Regions from separate parts of the Streptomyces sp. NPDC048275 genome, predicted to be linked through region 1. Evidence: riboswitches for the same ligand, from Rfam matches in the RefSeq annotation. Region 1 holds a riboswitch; each other region holds the start of a gene.
What was found. Region 1 has a riboswitch for cyclic di-AMP ahead of AB0D57_RS00415 (LysM peptidoglycan-binding domain-containing protein). Riboswitches for the same ligand answer to the same signal wherever they lie in the genome.
Positions count from the first base shown of each region.

Region 1 (3,612 bases):
CGAGTACCCGGACAGGGGTCTCCCGCCGGGTCCGGCGATCGGCTTCCTGCAGGAAACGCTGCGATGGTGGGAGCACTGGCTCAAGCCGCCCGGCTCGCTCCCGGACCCGTCCACCGGCTCGGGCACTGGCCCGTCCACCGGCCTGGGCACCGACTCGCGCACCGACCCGGGCACCGGTCCAAGCGTGATGCCAGAACCACTCCTGCGCTCCTACGTCATGGACGCGCACGCCCCTGCCACGACCTACGCCACCCTCCCCGGCCGCTGGGTGGGCGACGCCGCCTGGCCCTCCCCTTCCGTGACCCCGATCTCGTACCCACTCCAGGGAGCACCGGTACTGGTGCGTTCCCCCCAGCACACCGGCGTGGACGCGGGCCGCTTCTCCCCCTTCGGCAACGACGCCGATCTGCCGCCCAATCAGCGGGAGGAGGACGCGCGATCCGCATGCTTCGAGTTCGAGGCCCCGGAGGAGACCTGGATCCTGGGCCGCCCGAGGCTCCGTCTGCGTCTGACATCCCACTCGCCCCTGGGCCAGGTGATCGCCCGGGTCTGCGACGTGGCTCCCGACGGCGCCTCGACCCTGGTGACCCGGGGTGCACTGAACCTGTCAGCGCGCCATGGCCGTGACCAGGCGGTTTCCTGGAAACCGGGCTCTACGGAGGAGGTGGTTTTCGACCTGACCGGCATCGGCTACGCGTTCCCGCCGGGGCACCGCATCCGCCTCTCCGTCTCCTCGGCGTACTGGCCGTGGATCTGGCCCCAACCGGGCTCGGAGGCGGGCTTCACCCTGGACCCGAACGGCAGTTCCCTCGAACTTCCCGTACGAGCGCGCGAGTCGGACCCCTCGATCGCCTTCGAGGAACCCGAGCAGTCCGAACCCCTCGGAGTGGCCTCCCCGACCACCTTCGACGAACCCCGCCCGGAACGTGTCGTCGTACGCGACGTGGCGAAGGGCGAGTGGCGCCTGGAGGTCGACCCCCACCACGGTGGCACCCGCGTATACCCGGACGGCCTCGAATGCACGGAGGACGCACGGGAGATGTACACGATCCAGGAGGTCGACCCTCTGAGCGCCCGCGCGCGCTCGGACTGGTCGATCCGCCTCCACCGCCCGGACCTGGCATGGAACGCCACAGTCGAGACGCACTCCGAAATCACCTGCGACGCTGAGGACTTCATCACCTCTAACGAACTGATCTGCAAGGACGGCGACGAGGTGGTCTTCCATAGGACATGGGAGAGGAGATTCCCCCGCACGGCGGCCGTCGCCGACGCGGCGCCCCACTGGAGTCCCGGCGGCGCCTTGGGGTAGCCCTGAGGACCGTGGCACGGACCGAAGAATTCCTCATGGACCTCGACAAGGGGATGCTCGCGTACTTCCGCGAGCTGGCCCACGAGATGGTGACGCGCTTCGGGGTCTCGCGGGCGGAAGCGGTGGCGAGAATCAACAGGGCTTACTCAGCGGCGAGTTCGCCCCGTACCCCGACCTGATGTGCCACGAACTCCCCGAATACTGGGCCTACGGCCTCTACTTCAAGCCCGACGCGGGCCGGCTCCCGGACGAAGACACGGACATGGACCTGTCGGTGTGAGAGGTGCGGCCGACCCTGCCCGACGGCTCTGCCGCCTGGACACTCGAAGCGTAATGCCCGAGTTGCCCCCATTGCCGCTTTACTCATGCTTGGTCGCGTGAAATGGGTCACGCCCGGACGCGCGTGAACCCCTCCCCTCGCTCAGCTATTCCCCCTTTGCGGACGGCAAGTTGAGCGTCACGTTCCGGAATAATCGGGCAATTCATCCCTCGCTCCGACCAGGAGAAAGCGATCTACACCGGGAAATCAGGCCTTGTTTCCGACATGTGCTCTCGCATACGTTCACGTCGATCCGGACGGACCGCCCAATCCTGCCGCCGCCCGGATTCCCACCCACCCACCCACACGCGCACGGCAGGAGCGGGGGACCCAAGCACATCGCCGATCCGGACTCCGGAGCGGCTAGGGGTGAAGCCGCACCCAAACGCGGCCGGGCACCTCCCGCCCGAACCCGACAGCTCACCTCGCAGGCGCCGGAGAGGACTTCACCATGGCCGCACGTCAGCACCGCCACCCCAGGACCAGCACCCTCACCCGCGGTTTCATCGCCGCGGCAACGGGCGGAGCCGCCCTCGTTCTCCCGATCCTGGGCGCGACCGGCGCGCAGGCCGCCTCCGCCGGCCCCACCCCTCAGGTCCAGCTCATCACGTACAAGGTGGTCGCGGGTGACACCCTGGGCACGATCGCCGCGAAGTACCCCAAGAGCGGTGGCTGGAAGAAGCTGTACGAGGCCAACAGTGCGGTCATCGGCGCCGACCCGACCACGCTCCGCCCGGGCCTCACGCTGACAGTGGGCACAAAGACCATCAAAGCCTCCCCCAAGGCGACCACGGCCGCCCTCGCCTCGGCGAAGACCTACACCAACAACCTCGACGGCTGGATCAAGCAGTCGCTGGACATCATGGCCAAATCCGGCATACCGGGCACCTATAACGGTATCTACCGCAACGTCATGCGCGAGTCCTCCGGAAACCCCTTGGCCATCAACAACTGGGACTCCAACGCCAAGGCCGGCATCCCCTCCAAGGGCCTCCTCCAGGTCATCGACCCGACCTTCAAGGCCTACCACGTGCCCGGCACATCGATGAACCCCTACGACCCGGTCGCGAACATCACGGCGGCCTGCAACTACGCGGCGGCGAAGTACGGCTCGATCGACAACGTCAACGGACCCTACTGAACAACGTCAACGGGGCCCACCGGCCGCGGAACCACCGCACTGGAGACACCGCCCCGGAAACAACCGCTCCGGAACAACCGCTCCAGCACCACCGCGATCCCATCCTCCTCGTTCGACAGGGTCACCTCGTCGGCCACCGCCTTCAGTTCCGGGTGGGCGTTGGCCATGGCGACCCCATGGGCGGCCCAGTCGAACATGGGGATGTCGTTGGGCATGTCACCGAAGGCGATGGTCGCGCCGGGGCTCAGCCCCAGGTGCTCGGCGGCGAGAGCCAGGCCCGTCGCCTTGGTCACGCCGCATGGCTGGAGTTCGACGGTGCCGGGACCCGACATGGTGACGGTGGCCAAGGATCCCACCGCGCCGCGGGCCGCCGAGGCCAACTCGTCGTCGGACAGTGACGGGTGACGGAGCAGCACTTTGCTGATCGGCTCCGTCCAGAGGTCGTCACGGCGCCCCACCCGTACCGCGGGAAGGGTCGGATGCGGCATGACGTACCCCGGCTCGATGAGCGTCAGTCCGTCCACGCCGTCCTGGTCCACCGCCGCGTAGAGCAGCCCGACCTCCGCCTCGATCTTGCCCAGCGCCGTCTCCGCGAGCTCCCGGTCCAGGGTCACCGACCACAGCAGGCGGTCCGCCCCCGCGTCGTACAACTGCGCTCCCTGTCCGCACACCGCCAGCCCCGCGCCGCCGAGTTCATCGAGGAGCGGTCGCACTCTCGGCGCCGGGCGCCCCGTCACGACCAGGTGCCTGGCACCCGCCGCGACCGCCCTCGCCAACGCGGCCCGGGACCGGTCGGAGAGGGTGTCGTCGCCGCGGAGCAGCGTTCCGTCCAGGTCAGTG
Region 1 is NZ_JBEZLR010000001.1:86,773-90,384, reverse strand. Features, by position in the region: gene AB0D57_RS00425 (CocE/NonD family hydrolase) at 1-1,312, shown strand, start outside; gene AB0D57_RS00420 (hypothetical protein) at 1,324-1,491, shown strand; cyclic di-AMP (ydaO/yuaA leader) riboswitch at 1,917-2,078, shown strand; gene AB0D57_RS00415 (LysM peptidoglycan-binding domain-containing protein) at 2,083-2,772, shown strand; gene AB0D57_RS00410 (HAD family hydrolase) at 2,766-3,612, opposite strand, start outside.

Region 2 (3,612 bases), on a different contig from region 1:
ACCAGCAGGGGGCGCAATCTTCCGGTCATAGCTCCTTCGTGGATCGCTCATGGGTCGCCCATGGATCCCTGTCTCTGAAACGCCGAAGGCCGGACCCCAGGGATCATGGGGTCCGGCCTTCAGAGGCGAGCAAGGGCGTCAGCCGACGGCGACACCGTGCGAGCGCAGGTACGCGACCGGGTCCACGTCCGAGCCGTAGTCCGGCGTGGTGCGGATCTCGAAGTGCAGGTGCGGACCGGTGACGTTGCCGGTCGCGCCGGAGAGGCCGATCTGCTGGCCCTCGGTCACGGTCTGGCCCGCCGAGACGGAGAGCGAGGACAGGTGGGCGTACTGCGAGTACTGGCCGTCGGCGTGCTGGATGACGACCTGGTTGCCGTACGCGCCACCCCAGCCGGCGGAGACGACGGTGCCCGCGGCGATGGACTTGATGGTGGTGCCGGTCGGGACGACGAAGTCCACACCGGTGTGGTAGCCGCTGGACCACATGCTGCCGGCCACCTTGTAGTTGGTGCCGACGATGGCGCCCTCGACGGGCACGGTGTAGCCGGAGGCGCTCGCGGTGTCCGTGGACTGGATGTCCGTGGAGGCCGCGGTGCTCGTGGAATCCGTGGAATCCACGGGGCCCGTGGTGTCCGTGGTCTGTATCTTGGGCGCGTTCGCCTTGCTGGACGACGGCGTGGACTTCGTGGACGCCTTCGAGGGGGACTTCGCGGCACCGGCCGACGCGGCCTTCTCGCCGATCGTCAGCTTCAGGCCCGGGTGGATCAGCGACGGGTCGCTGCCGATGGCCGTGCGGTTGTCGGAGTAGAGCTGCCTCCAGCCACCGTTGACGTCCTGCTCGTCGGCGATCTTCAGGAGATAGTCGCCGGCCTTCACCGCATAGGTCTTCGTCGCGGCGGTCGCGGTCTTCGACGAGTCGGCCGCGGACTTGCCGGAAACCGCCGCAGCCTTCCCCAAAGCCGCCGCACTCTTCTCCGGGGCCGACGAAACGCCGGTCGTCGGGGTCGCGGCGTGGGCGCCGGCCGCCCCCATCAGCGGCAGCGCGAGCGCGGCGCCACCCGTTCCGGCCACGGCGATCGAGCGGGTGAAACGCTGGGCTTTCGGACGGCGGTGCTTACCCTTCGCGGGCATGACGAATTCCTCTCCGGCGCCTGCGAGGTGAGCTGTCGGGTGCGGGCTGGAGATGCCCGGCCGCGCGAATGCGCGACTGAACCCCTAGCCGTTCCGGAGACCGGAACAGGCGTGGTACCTGCGGGTCCCCCGCTCCTGCCGAGTTCGGGTGAGTGCGGATTCCGGGCGGCGGCAGGATTGGGCGTCCGTCCGGATTGAGGGCGAACGTAAGCGAGATGAGAGCGCGTCGACAACTGTGTGGATCTGCTGTGTACATACCTTTCTTGATCCATGCCGGAATTCCCGTCACCCTCCGTGAATAGGCGACCATTCCGACCCCTCAATAACCCGAGAATTCGAGCAGGTTGAGAAAAAGGGGACACAACGCATCGTCACGAATATGACGCTGCTCACGCAGGTCGAACCACGATGCTTTATTCCAGGCCCAGTTTGAACTAAGGCGGCAATTCGTCCAGAACAGTCACATGCGACACAGTCGGACAGATGGCCACAACTTGATCTCGCTGATTCAACCGGCGTCCGCAAAGCGGTAGTTGACGTTCGTGAGTGGCTCCAGCACCACCATCGCCAAGGGCGTCTCACACCCGAGGCGACGCCTGTGGACAACTTCATTGCCCGAGGAACCCATGTCGTATCGTCGGAGAGCGCGCCCCCGTCGACGAGCAGCGCCGACGGCCCAATGGGAGGAGCCCCCGTGACGCAGCAGGTCCCGTCGACCGAGCCCGAGCTGGCCGGAGTGCGCAACTTCCGGGACGTGGGCGGCCTGCCCACCAAGGACGGCCGGCGGGTGCGGTACGGCCGGCTGTTCCGCAGCGGCCATCTCGCGCACGCGACGGAGGAGGACGCCGCGTTCCTCTCCTCGCTCGGGCTGCACACGATCTTCGACTTCCGCAATGCCGCGGACCAGAAGCTGGAGGGACCGGACGTCGAGCTGGCGGGTGTACGGAACGTGAACCTTCCGCTGACCGACCCGGCCGACGGCAGCGAGTTCTGGCAAATGGTCCGTGACGGCGACATCGCCCAGTTGCGCGCACACCTCGGCGACGGCAAGGCGGCCAACCGGATGATCGCTTCCTACCGCACGATCATCAAGGAGCGCACACCCGAGCACTCCCAGGTGCTGCACTCCCTGGCCGAGGACAGCGTGCCCGCGCTGATGCACTGCGCGGCGGGCAAGGACCGCGCGGGCCTGTCCATAGCGGTGACACTCCTCGCCCTGGACGTCGAGCGCGACGCCATCGTGACCGACTACCTGGAGTCGAACGCGACGCACCGTCGCTACAAGGTCCGCCGCAGCGGCACCTCGGAGTCGGCCCGCTCCCCCGAGGTCATGGAGCTGCTCAGCCCGCTGTTCGACGCACGCGCCGAATATCTGACGGCGGCCTTCGACACCATCGAGGAGACCTGGGGCGGCGTGGACACCTACCTGGAGCAAGCGCTGCGCATCACTCCGGAGCTGCGGGAGCGTCTGCGCGAGCGCCTGCTGGACTGAGCCCCGCAGACAGCCCCGAAGGCCCGGACCGATCCCCCCGGGGACGAGGAAGATCTACTGGTTCTGCGCACCCAGCGTGAACAGCAGGTAGATGAAGGCCGCGAAGAGGTGGCCGACGGCAACATAGATGATCAGCCGCACCCACAGCGCGCGGGGGAACTTGTCATCCATGGATCGCCGCCTGCCGGGCTCCTGGGGCTCGGCCTGGGGTTGCGCCTGGGGTTCCGTCATGACATCTCTCCCATGGTCGTCGGGTGCCCTGCCGCCGGGCCGAGGCACAGCGTGGCGGTAGGGCTCTGCAGCAAGGTGTGTACGAAGAGGAGCTCGGCCCCCGAGTGATCGGCGGCCGCGATGCGGTGCGGGGTCAGCGAGTCGAAGTGCGCGCTGTCTCCGGGCGCGAGCACCTGCGCGGTGTCCCCGAGGCGCAGCCGTAGCCCCCCCTGGAGGACGTAGAGCCACTCCTCGCCGGGGTGGACGCGCACGATGTCGCCCTGCGAGCCGTACGGCACGTGCACCCGCAGGGCCTGCATCCCGCGTCCCGGGGCGCCGGCCTGCCAGTACGTCCAGCCGCCCGCCTTGGTCGGCTCCATGTCGGGGGCCCGCACGATCGCGTCCCGCTCGACGACCGTCTCACCGAGCAGCTCCGAGACCGTCGTACCGTAGATGCGAGCGAGTGCGAGCAGCATCGGCAGCGACGGCTGGCGCTGCCCCGTCTCCAACCGGGAGAGGTGGGCGGCTGAGAGCCCGGCGGCACGGGCCGCGGCCTCCAGGGTCAGCGAGGCGCGGCGGCGCAGCTCACGCAGCTGCGGTGCGACGGCGGGCAGCACCTCGGCTGTCCCGGACTCGGGCGGTGTTCCGGCCGCCCCCGGCTCTGCAGGGCTCATGTGTCCATTGAGCCGCAGCTTTGCCTAGTGGGCAAATTTCTTGCCTCTGAGGCAAGGGACTCCGAGGCAGTGGCCCTCTGACGTAGAGGCCCTCTGACGCTACAG
Region 2 is NZ_JBEZLR010000002.1:170,666-174,277, reverse strand. Features, by position in the region: gene AB0D57_RS02120 (LysM peptidoglycan-binding domain-containing M23 family metallopeptidase) at 139-1,131, opposite strand; cyclic di-AMP (ydaO/yuaA leader) riboswitch at 1,136-1,292, opposite strand; gene AB0D57_RS02115 (tyrosine-protein phosphatase) at 1,826-2,623, shown strand; gene AB0D57_RS02110 (DUF6126 family protein) at 2,678-2,794, opposite strand; gene AB0D57_RS02105 (XRE family transcriptional regulator) at 2,851-3,507, opposite strand.
Region 2: it holds a riboswitch for cyclic di-AMP, as region 1 does, so the genes downstream of both, AB0D57_RS02120 (LysM peptidoglycan-binding domain-containing M23 family metallopeptidase) here and AB0D57_RS00415 (LysM peptidoglycan-binding domain-containing protein) in region 1, are expected to answer to the same signal.

Region 3 (3,612 bases), on a different contig from region 1:
ACGGCACCTACGCCCTGCTCACCCACCCCGAGCAGCGACAGCGGCTGCAGGCGTCCCTCGCCGCCAAGGAGACGGCGCTGCTGGTAACCGGTGTCGAGGAACTCCTGCGCTACGACGGCCCCGTCGAACTCGCCACCTGGCGGTTCGCGACCGAGGCCGTCAGCATCGGCGGGCAGAACATCGCGCCCGGCGACCCCGTTCTCGTCGTACTCGCCGCGGCGGATCGCGACCCTGAACGGTTCGACCGGCCGGACACGCTCGACCTCTCCCGGCGTGACAACCAACACCTCGGCTACGGCCACGGCATCCACTACTGCCTCGGCGCTCCCCTCGCCCGGCTGGAGGGGCAGACCGCGCTCTCCACTCTCCTCACCCGCCTCCCCGACCTCCAACTCGCGGGAGATTCGGCCGATTTGCGCTGGCGCGGTGGCCTCATTATGCGGGGATTGCGCACTCTTCCGGTGGAGTTCACACCGGGTCCGTAGTCATGTCTGGATCATGATCACCCGGTCACGAAAAGGTGACGGTCGCTCAACTCTGTGATCTTCACGTGATCTGCGCTGCATCGACTTGTGACAAGTGTTCGGGTGCGGATACGTTCAGTCGTCAACGCGACTCATACGTCGCGCAGTCATCTGCTGTCACGCGAAAGGCTTCCGCATGCTCTCCGGGAACGGCCGCCATCGTCGCCCCCGTCAGGCTCCGGCCCTCATCGTCGCGGCAGGAGTGACCGGATCGGCCATCGCCATCCCGTTGCTCGGTGCCACCGGTGCGAGTGCGGCCGACGGCACCACGTGGGACCGGGTCGCGGAGTGCGAGAGCGGCGGCGAGTGGAGTGCCGACAACGGCAACGGGTACTACGGCGGCCTGCAAGTGACCCAGGAGAACTGGGAGAAGTACGGCGGCCTCAGCTACGCGCCCAGCGCTGACCAGGCCAGTCGCTCGCAGCAGATAGCCCTCGCCGAACGGCTTCTTGACGACAAGGGCCTCGTCGCCTGGCCCACCTGCGGACCGCTCTCCGGGCTCAGTGCGAACTCGGCCGAGTTCGAGGTCGACACGGGTGTGGCGGATGGCTCGTCCGGCTCGTCGAATTCATCCGGTTCTTCCGATTCGTCGGACTCATCCGACTCGCCGTCGTCCGACTCGTCCTCGGGTGCGACCAAGAACACGACGAAGGCCGCCACGTCGTCCGGCGGCAAGAGTGACTCCGACTCTCAGGATTCCGACAGCTCGTCCACAGCCACGGCGAAGAGTGATAAGTCGGGCAAGTCGGGTCAGAGCGACGACTCGTCGAGTGCGTCCGAGGGTGCGACGACGAGCGCCGGGCGCCATCGCGGCGGCAGTGCCGACGAGGACACGAGCGGTATCGCGACCGGCAGTTCGGCGGACGGCCGTACCGGCGACCCCTCCGGCCGACACGCCTCCCGCGACTCCGGCGCGTCCCGAGACGTCGTCGACGGCTCGTACGTCGTCCGTGTCGGGGACAGTCTCTGGAACATCGCCGACTCCCTTGACCTCGAAGGCGGATGGTCGGAGCTGTACGCCGTGAACGAGGGGACGGTCGGCGCCGATCCGGACCTCATCCTCCCCGGTCAGAGCCTTGCAGTTGGTGCTGAATCGGGCGAAAAGTAGCGGGAGTTCACGTCATGGTTCGCTGCGGAATGTCCGGTTTGATCAGAGTGAGACATGAGTCTCAGAAGCCCTGATCGTCTTTGAAATTCCGCCGATCGCATGTCTACGGTCATCACCGCTCGCCACAGCGGGCCCCGACGATCGCAACGCCGAATCCTGCCAGCGGCCGTACGGGAACAGTCGACGCGTCAAGCGCCGTAGGCAGGAGCGGGGGACCCAAGGTAAGTGCCACGCCCGGTAGTTGACCGGGAGTGGCTTGGGGTGAAGACGTGCGCCGAGAGCGCGCGGCCGGGCACTCACCCGCCCGAACCCGACAGCTCACCTCGCAGGCGTCGGTGAGGGGATCACTCCATGCTGCTTTCCAGCAAGGGCAAGCACCGCCGCCCGACCGCTTTCGATCGGACTACCCGCATCGCCACGCTCGCCGGCGTGACCGGTGTGGCCATCGCCGCCCCGCTGATGGCGGCCGGCAGCGCCTCCGCCGCCACCGACTCCGAGTGGGACGCCGTCGCCCAGTGCGAGGCCGGCGGTAACTGGTCCATCAACACCGGCAACGGCTACTACGGCGGCCTGCAGTTCTCGGCCTCCACCTGGGCCGCGTACGGCGGCACCGCCTACGCCTCCACCGCCGACCAGGCCTCCAAGTCCCAGCAGATCGCCATCGGCGAGAAGGTCCTCGCCGGGCAGGGCAAGGGCGCCTGGCCGACCTGTGGCACGGGCCTGTCCAGCACCCCGAACGGCGGCGGTGCGAGCAGCAGCTCGCCCTCGGCCGACACGCAGAGCGCGAGCACCACCCGTACGACGGAGCAGCCCGCCTCCCGTTCGGCGGAGCGCCCGGCCGCCGAGAAGACCGTCTCCACCCCGACCGGCGAGAAGGTCGCGAAGGGTGACGGCGAGTACAAGGTCGTCGCGGGTGACTCCCTCAGCACGATCGCCGAGAAGAAGAACGTCAAGGGTGGCTGGCAGCAGCTGTTCAAGCTGAACAAGGACATCGTCGACGACGCGGACTTCATCTACCCGGGTCAGCAGCTTCACCTCGGCTGACCTCGGCCGGCCTGGGGTGACCTCGGCTGCCCTCAGCTGAATGACAGCCCCCTCATAAGAGGGGTCTCCACACTGGAGACCCCGGTGAGGGTCACCCCCGTCCCCACGGGCTCCCCGCTCTGGCGCGTGTTCCCCCGTACGCGCCGGGGCGGGGCTTTTTGTTCCCTGGGGGAACAATGTTTACCCTCAGTTCTGCCCAAGAGGTGGTCGACCGGCTGGCCGATCCCTCCGAGCCGGTTAGGCTCATCTCGCGTAGCCGAACGCGGCTCCGCGCCGTGCGGGCCTCGCGGCCCCGCGTACCCGCGTCACATCCCAGAAGGAGATGCTCGTGCCGTCCATCGACGTCGTCGTAGCCCGGGAAATCCTGGACTCCCGAGGCAACCCCACGGTCGAGGTCGAGGTTGGCCTCGACGACGGCAGCACGGGTCGTGCCGCCGTTCCGTCCGGCGCCTCCACCGGCGCCTTCGAGGCCATCGAGCTCCGTGACGGTGACCCCAACCGTTACCAGGGCAAGGGTGTCGAGAAGGCCGTCCTCGCCGTCATCGAGCAGATCGGCCCGGAGCTCGTCGGCTACGACGCCACCGAGCAGCGCCTGATCGACCAGGCGATGTTCGACCTGGACGCCACCGACAACAAGGGCTCCCTCGGCGCCAACGCCATCCTCGGCGTCTCGCTCGCCGTCGCGCACGCCGCCTCCGAGGCGTCCGACCTCCCCCTCTTCCGCTACCTGGGCGGCCCGAACGCGCACCTGCTGCCCGTTCCGATGATGAACATCCTGAACGGCGGGTCGCACGCCGACTCGAACGTCGACATCCAGGAGTTCATGATCGCCCCGATCGGCGCGGAGTCCTTCTCCGAGGCCCTGCGCTGGGGCGCCGAGGTCTACCACACCCTCAAGAAGGTGCTGAAGACCAAGGGCCTGTCCACCGGCCTCGG
Region 3 is NZ_JBEZLR010000115.1:21,599-25,210, reverse strand. Features, by position in the region: gene AB0D57_RS40655 (cytochrome P450) at 1-485, shown strand, start outside; gene AB0D57_RS40650 (transglycosylase family protein) at 661-1,632, shown strand; cyclic di-AMP (ydaO/yuaA leader) riboswitch at 1,816-1,979, shown strand; gene AB0D57_RS40645 (transglycosylase family protein) at 1,984-2,676, shown strand; gene eno (phosphopyruvate hydratase) at 2,999-3,612, shown strand, end outside.
Region 3: it holds a riboswitch for cyclic di-AMP, as region 1 does, so the genes downstream of both, AB0D57_RS40645 (transglycosylase family protein) here and AB0D57_RS00415 (LysM peptidoglycan-binding domain-containing protein) in region 1, are expected to answer to the same signal.

Region 4 (3,612 bases), on a different contig from region 1:
GCAGCAAGGCCCGGAAGGCATCGGCCGCCGGCGTCGGACGGTCGGTCCGGTGGACGACGGAGATCGTGCGCCGCAGGTCCCCCGGCTCGAGCAGGCGCAGCCCCACCGGAGTCGCCGCGGTCCTGGCCACCATCTCCGGTACGACCGCGACCCCGAGCCCCGCGCTGACCAGCGCGCACACCAGGGCGTACCCGGGAGTCTCGACCCGCACCGACGGCGTGGCACCGGCCCGGGCCAGCGCGGCCTCCACGCCCTGTCGCGGTGGATGATCCGGGGCCATGCTGATCAGTGGCTGTCCGGCGAGTTCGGTCAGCGGCAGCCGCGCCGAACCGCCCGCCAGGACGTGCCCCGGCGCGGTCACGAGGACCAACTCCTCGACCAGCACCGGCTCCGCGCGCACCGACGAGGGGAGGCGCACGGGGTCCGCGGGCTCGTAGGCGTGGGTCAGCGCGAGGTCCACCTCGCCCGCCGCCACCGCCGAAACACCGTCCGGGGGCTCACAGTTCGCGACCGTGAGCTGTACGTCCGGGTGCGCCCGGCGGAAGGCGCTGAGCACCGGCGGCAGTAGATGGATACCCGCCGTCTGGAAGGTGCCGAGCCGCAGAGTGCCGCCGGACAGCCCGGCCAGCCCGGCCAGTTCGTGCCGGGCCCGCTCCATCTCGTCGAGAATCCGGCGGGCTCGCGCCACGAGCAGCTCGCCCGCGTCCGTGAGCCGCGCCCCGCGATGGGACCGCACCAGGAGGCTCGCGCCCGCCTCCCGCTCCAGCTTCGCCAGCTGCTGGGAGAGCGCGGGCGGCGTGTACCCGAGGCGCTCGGCGGCCCGGGTGATCGATCCCGCCTCGGCGACCGCCACCAGGGCCGCGAGCCGCGTCGGGTCGTACATAGTGCCCCTCCTGACCTTCCCGGGGCTCGAAACACCGCCTCTGCGTCTGAACGAGTGCCTGGACGAGTGCCTGGACGAGTGCCTGGACGACGGTCTAAACGACTGCTTAAGACTGACCCAGGATATTCGACATACCTGTTGAAGGCCTGGTCCGGGCAGCCTGGTGGCCATGGACTCACAGCTCATCGCCTTCACCGGGGTCGCCGCGGGCATGGTCGCCATGCCGGGCGCGGACTTCGCCGTCGTCGTACGCAATGCCCTGGTCTCCCGCAGGGCCGGGGTCGCGTGCGCGCTCGGGATCACCGGCGGGCTGCTCCTGCACACGGCGCTGGCGGTCGCCGGGGTCGCCGCGGTCCTCGCGGCCGTGCCCGCGCTGTTCCGGGCGCTGCAGCTGCTCGGCGGCGCCTATGTGCTGTACCTCGGCGTACGGACCTTGTGGGGGCTGCGGCGGCCGAGCGGGGCGGTGGTCGAAGGGGCGGATTCGGGTGCGGGCCCGCTGCGGCAGGGTTTCGTCACCAACGCGCTCAACCCGAAGGCGCCCATCACGTTCCTCAGCCTGCTGCCGCAGTTCGTACCCGTGGGCAGCTCCGCGATGCCCCGCACGCTGCTGCTGGCGCTGATCGTGGTCGTCCTGGCCCTGGTGTGGTTCCCGGCGGTCGCGTTGCTGGTGGACCGGCTCGGCCGCCTGCTGCGCAGGCCGCGCGCCGCCCGCGTCGTGGCGGCGGCCACCGGCACCGCACTCACCGTTCTCGGCGTGGTGCTCCTTGTGGAGCCTCTTCGGTCCTGACGACGGTACGCCGGACCAGTCGCGGCAGCGCGCCCCACAGCGCCAGATAGGCGACCAGTGTGCCCGCGCTCGCGGCGATCCCGGGCCCCCGCCCGACCGCCACGTCCACGACGAGCAGCACCGATCCCGTGATCGCCAGCATGAGAACGCCCATACCTAACGTGGTCAGGGCGGAGGAGACTCGCACGATGGTCGGCTTGGCACCTTGCCCGAACAGCAACCGGTGCACGGCCGGAGGCGCCGTGAACAGGGCGGTGGCCAGCACGGCCAGCAGGAGCGTCGCGACGTACGTGGCCCGCTGCATCGTGTCGAGGGACGGGAAGCGCGGGGTGAAGGCCAGGGTCAGCAGGAAGGCGAAGAGAATCTGCACCCCGGCCTGCGTGACGCGCAGTTCCTGGAGCAGTTCGCCGAAGTTGCGGTCGGCGCGTTCGAGGGGCGTCTCGTCGCGATCTGTGGGGGGACGTTGCTCGGCCATGGAGTACGAGTAACCGATTCATCCCGTTTCATGCCCCGAGGGGGCGACGGCGCGGCCGCCGTCACCCCCGCGGGCAGATCAGCTGACCCGGCCGTACCACACGCTCTTGGTCCAGATCTTCTGGAGCTTCACGACCTCCCCCGTCTTCGGGGAGTGCCAGATCTTTCCCTTCCCGGCGTAGATGCCGACGTGGTACACGCTGCTGCCCGAGTGGAAGAACACGAGGTCTCCGGCCTTGCGTTTCGAGGCGGAGACATGGCGGGACTTGTTGTACTGCGCCGCGGCCGTACGAGGCAGCTTCTTGCCTGCCTTCTTGTACGAGTAGAGCGTGAGCCCGGAGCAGTCGAAGCGGCGTGGCCCGGCGGCACCGTACTGGTACGGGGAGCCCTTCTTGGAAGCCGCGACCTGGAGTGCCTTCGTCGCCACAGTGGCCGCCTCGGCGTCGGATGCGACGCCCGGGACCACGAGCCCGCCGCCGACGGCGGCGAGGGTGAGCGCGGAGGCCGTACCGGCCCGCGTCCACAGCGACGGAACACGATTGAGCGCAGTCATGCGCAACCCTTCGTCAGCCGCCTGTGAAGGATGACCTGTCGGATTCGGGCTGGCGAAGTAGCCCGGCCGCGTACTGCGGCTTCACCCCAAGGTCCGTCCGGATCTCTCCGGCGGACCGTCGTGCTGGGTCCTCCACTCCTGCCGATGCACATCTGTCGACCGGTCATCCGGGGGCGGCAGGACTCGGCGTCCGCCCGGACCGCCCCGCCGCTGTGGCGGGGGCTTGTCGTCGAAGGGATCTTCACGCATGCCAGTCAGAAAATCCGAGCGGAACCGGCGATTTGTGGGGTTAGTCACCACTCACCCGTTCGGGTGGACACTCTTCCGTTCGAGGGCTGTTGGGGCTATCGATGACGCTTTCACCAGCACCGGAGCCTTCTGTTCCGCTTCTGGGTTACGCGCGTTGCGCAACTTCTGCGGGTCTCCGAAAGGACCCGCGTCTACTCCATCAGGGGGTAATCCGGTTGGTCCGTTTGAAGCCCGGGCCGGACGCGTCAACTCTCCGCGCCGGGCGGCAGGGTGACGCGGGCCGCCCGCCGCTCGCCGTCGAGGACCCGCAGGGCCTGCGCCAGGGTCGGGGCGTGCACCTCGCTCTCGCCCCGCTGGTGCATCAGCGCGAGGGCGTCGCGCAGTGCCGTCGCTTTCCCTACGAGTGCCTGCGCGGCGCGCAGCCCGCGGTAGGTGTCTCCCGGCCGGGCCGGGTTGATACGGCCGAGCAGGTCGACCACGTCGAGGTAACGGTCGATCAGCTCGGCCTCGGCACGGGTCAGTGCGGGCAGTGGGGGCAGTTCGGGCACCATCGGCGGATCACCTCGCGTCGGGTGTGGCATTCCTCGCGCCCGGTGCGGTGTGCGGGGTCTTGCGGCTCGGGATGATCCCGTCCACCAGTCCGTACGCCAACGCCGCCTGCGCGTC
Region 4 is NZ_JBEZLR010000078.1:17,881-21,492, forward strand. Features, by position in the region: gene AB0D57_RS34210 (LysR family transcriptional regulator) at 1-883, opposite strand, end outside; gene AB0D57_RS34215 (LysE family translocator) at 1,053-1,670, shown strand; gene AB0D57_RS34220 (DUF6328 family protein) at 1,624-2,145, opposite strand; gene AB0D57_RS34225 (C40 family peptidase) at 2,224-2,697, opposite strand; cyclic di-AMP (ydaO/yuaA leader) riboswitch at 2,701-2,896, opposite strand; gene AB0D57_RS34230 (hypothetical protein) at 3,192-3,497, opposite strand; gene AB0D57_RS34235 (ATP-dependent Clp protease proteolytic subunit) at 3,505-3,612, opposite strand, start outside.
Region 4: it holds a riboswitch for cyclic di-AMP, as region 1 does, so the genes downstream of both, AB0D57_RS34225 (C40 family peptidase) here and AB0D57_RS00415 (LysM peptidoglycan-binding domain-containing protein) in region 1, are expected to answer to the same signal.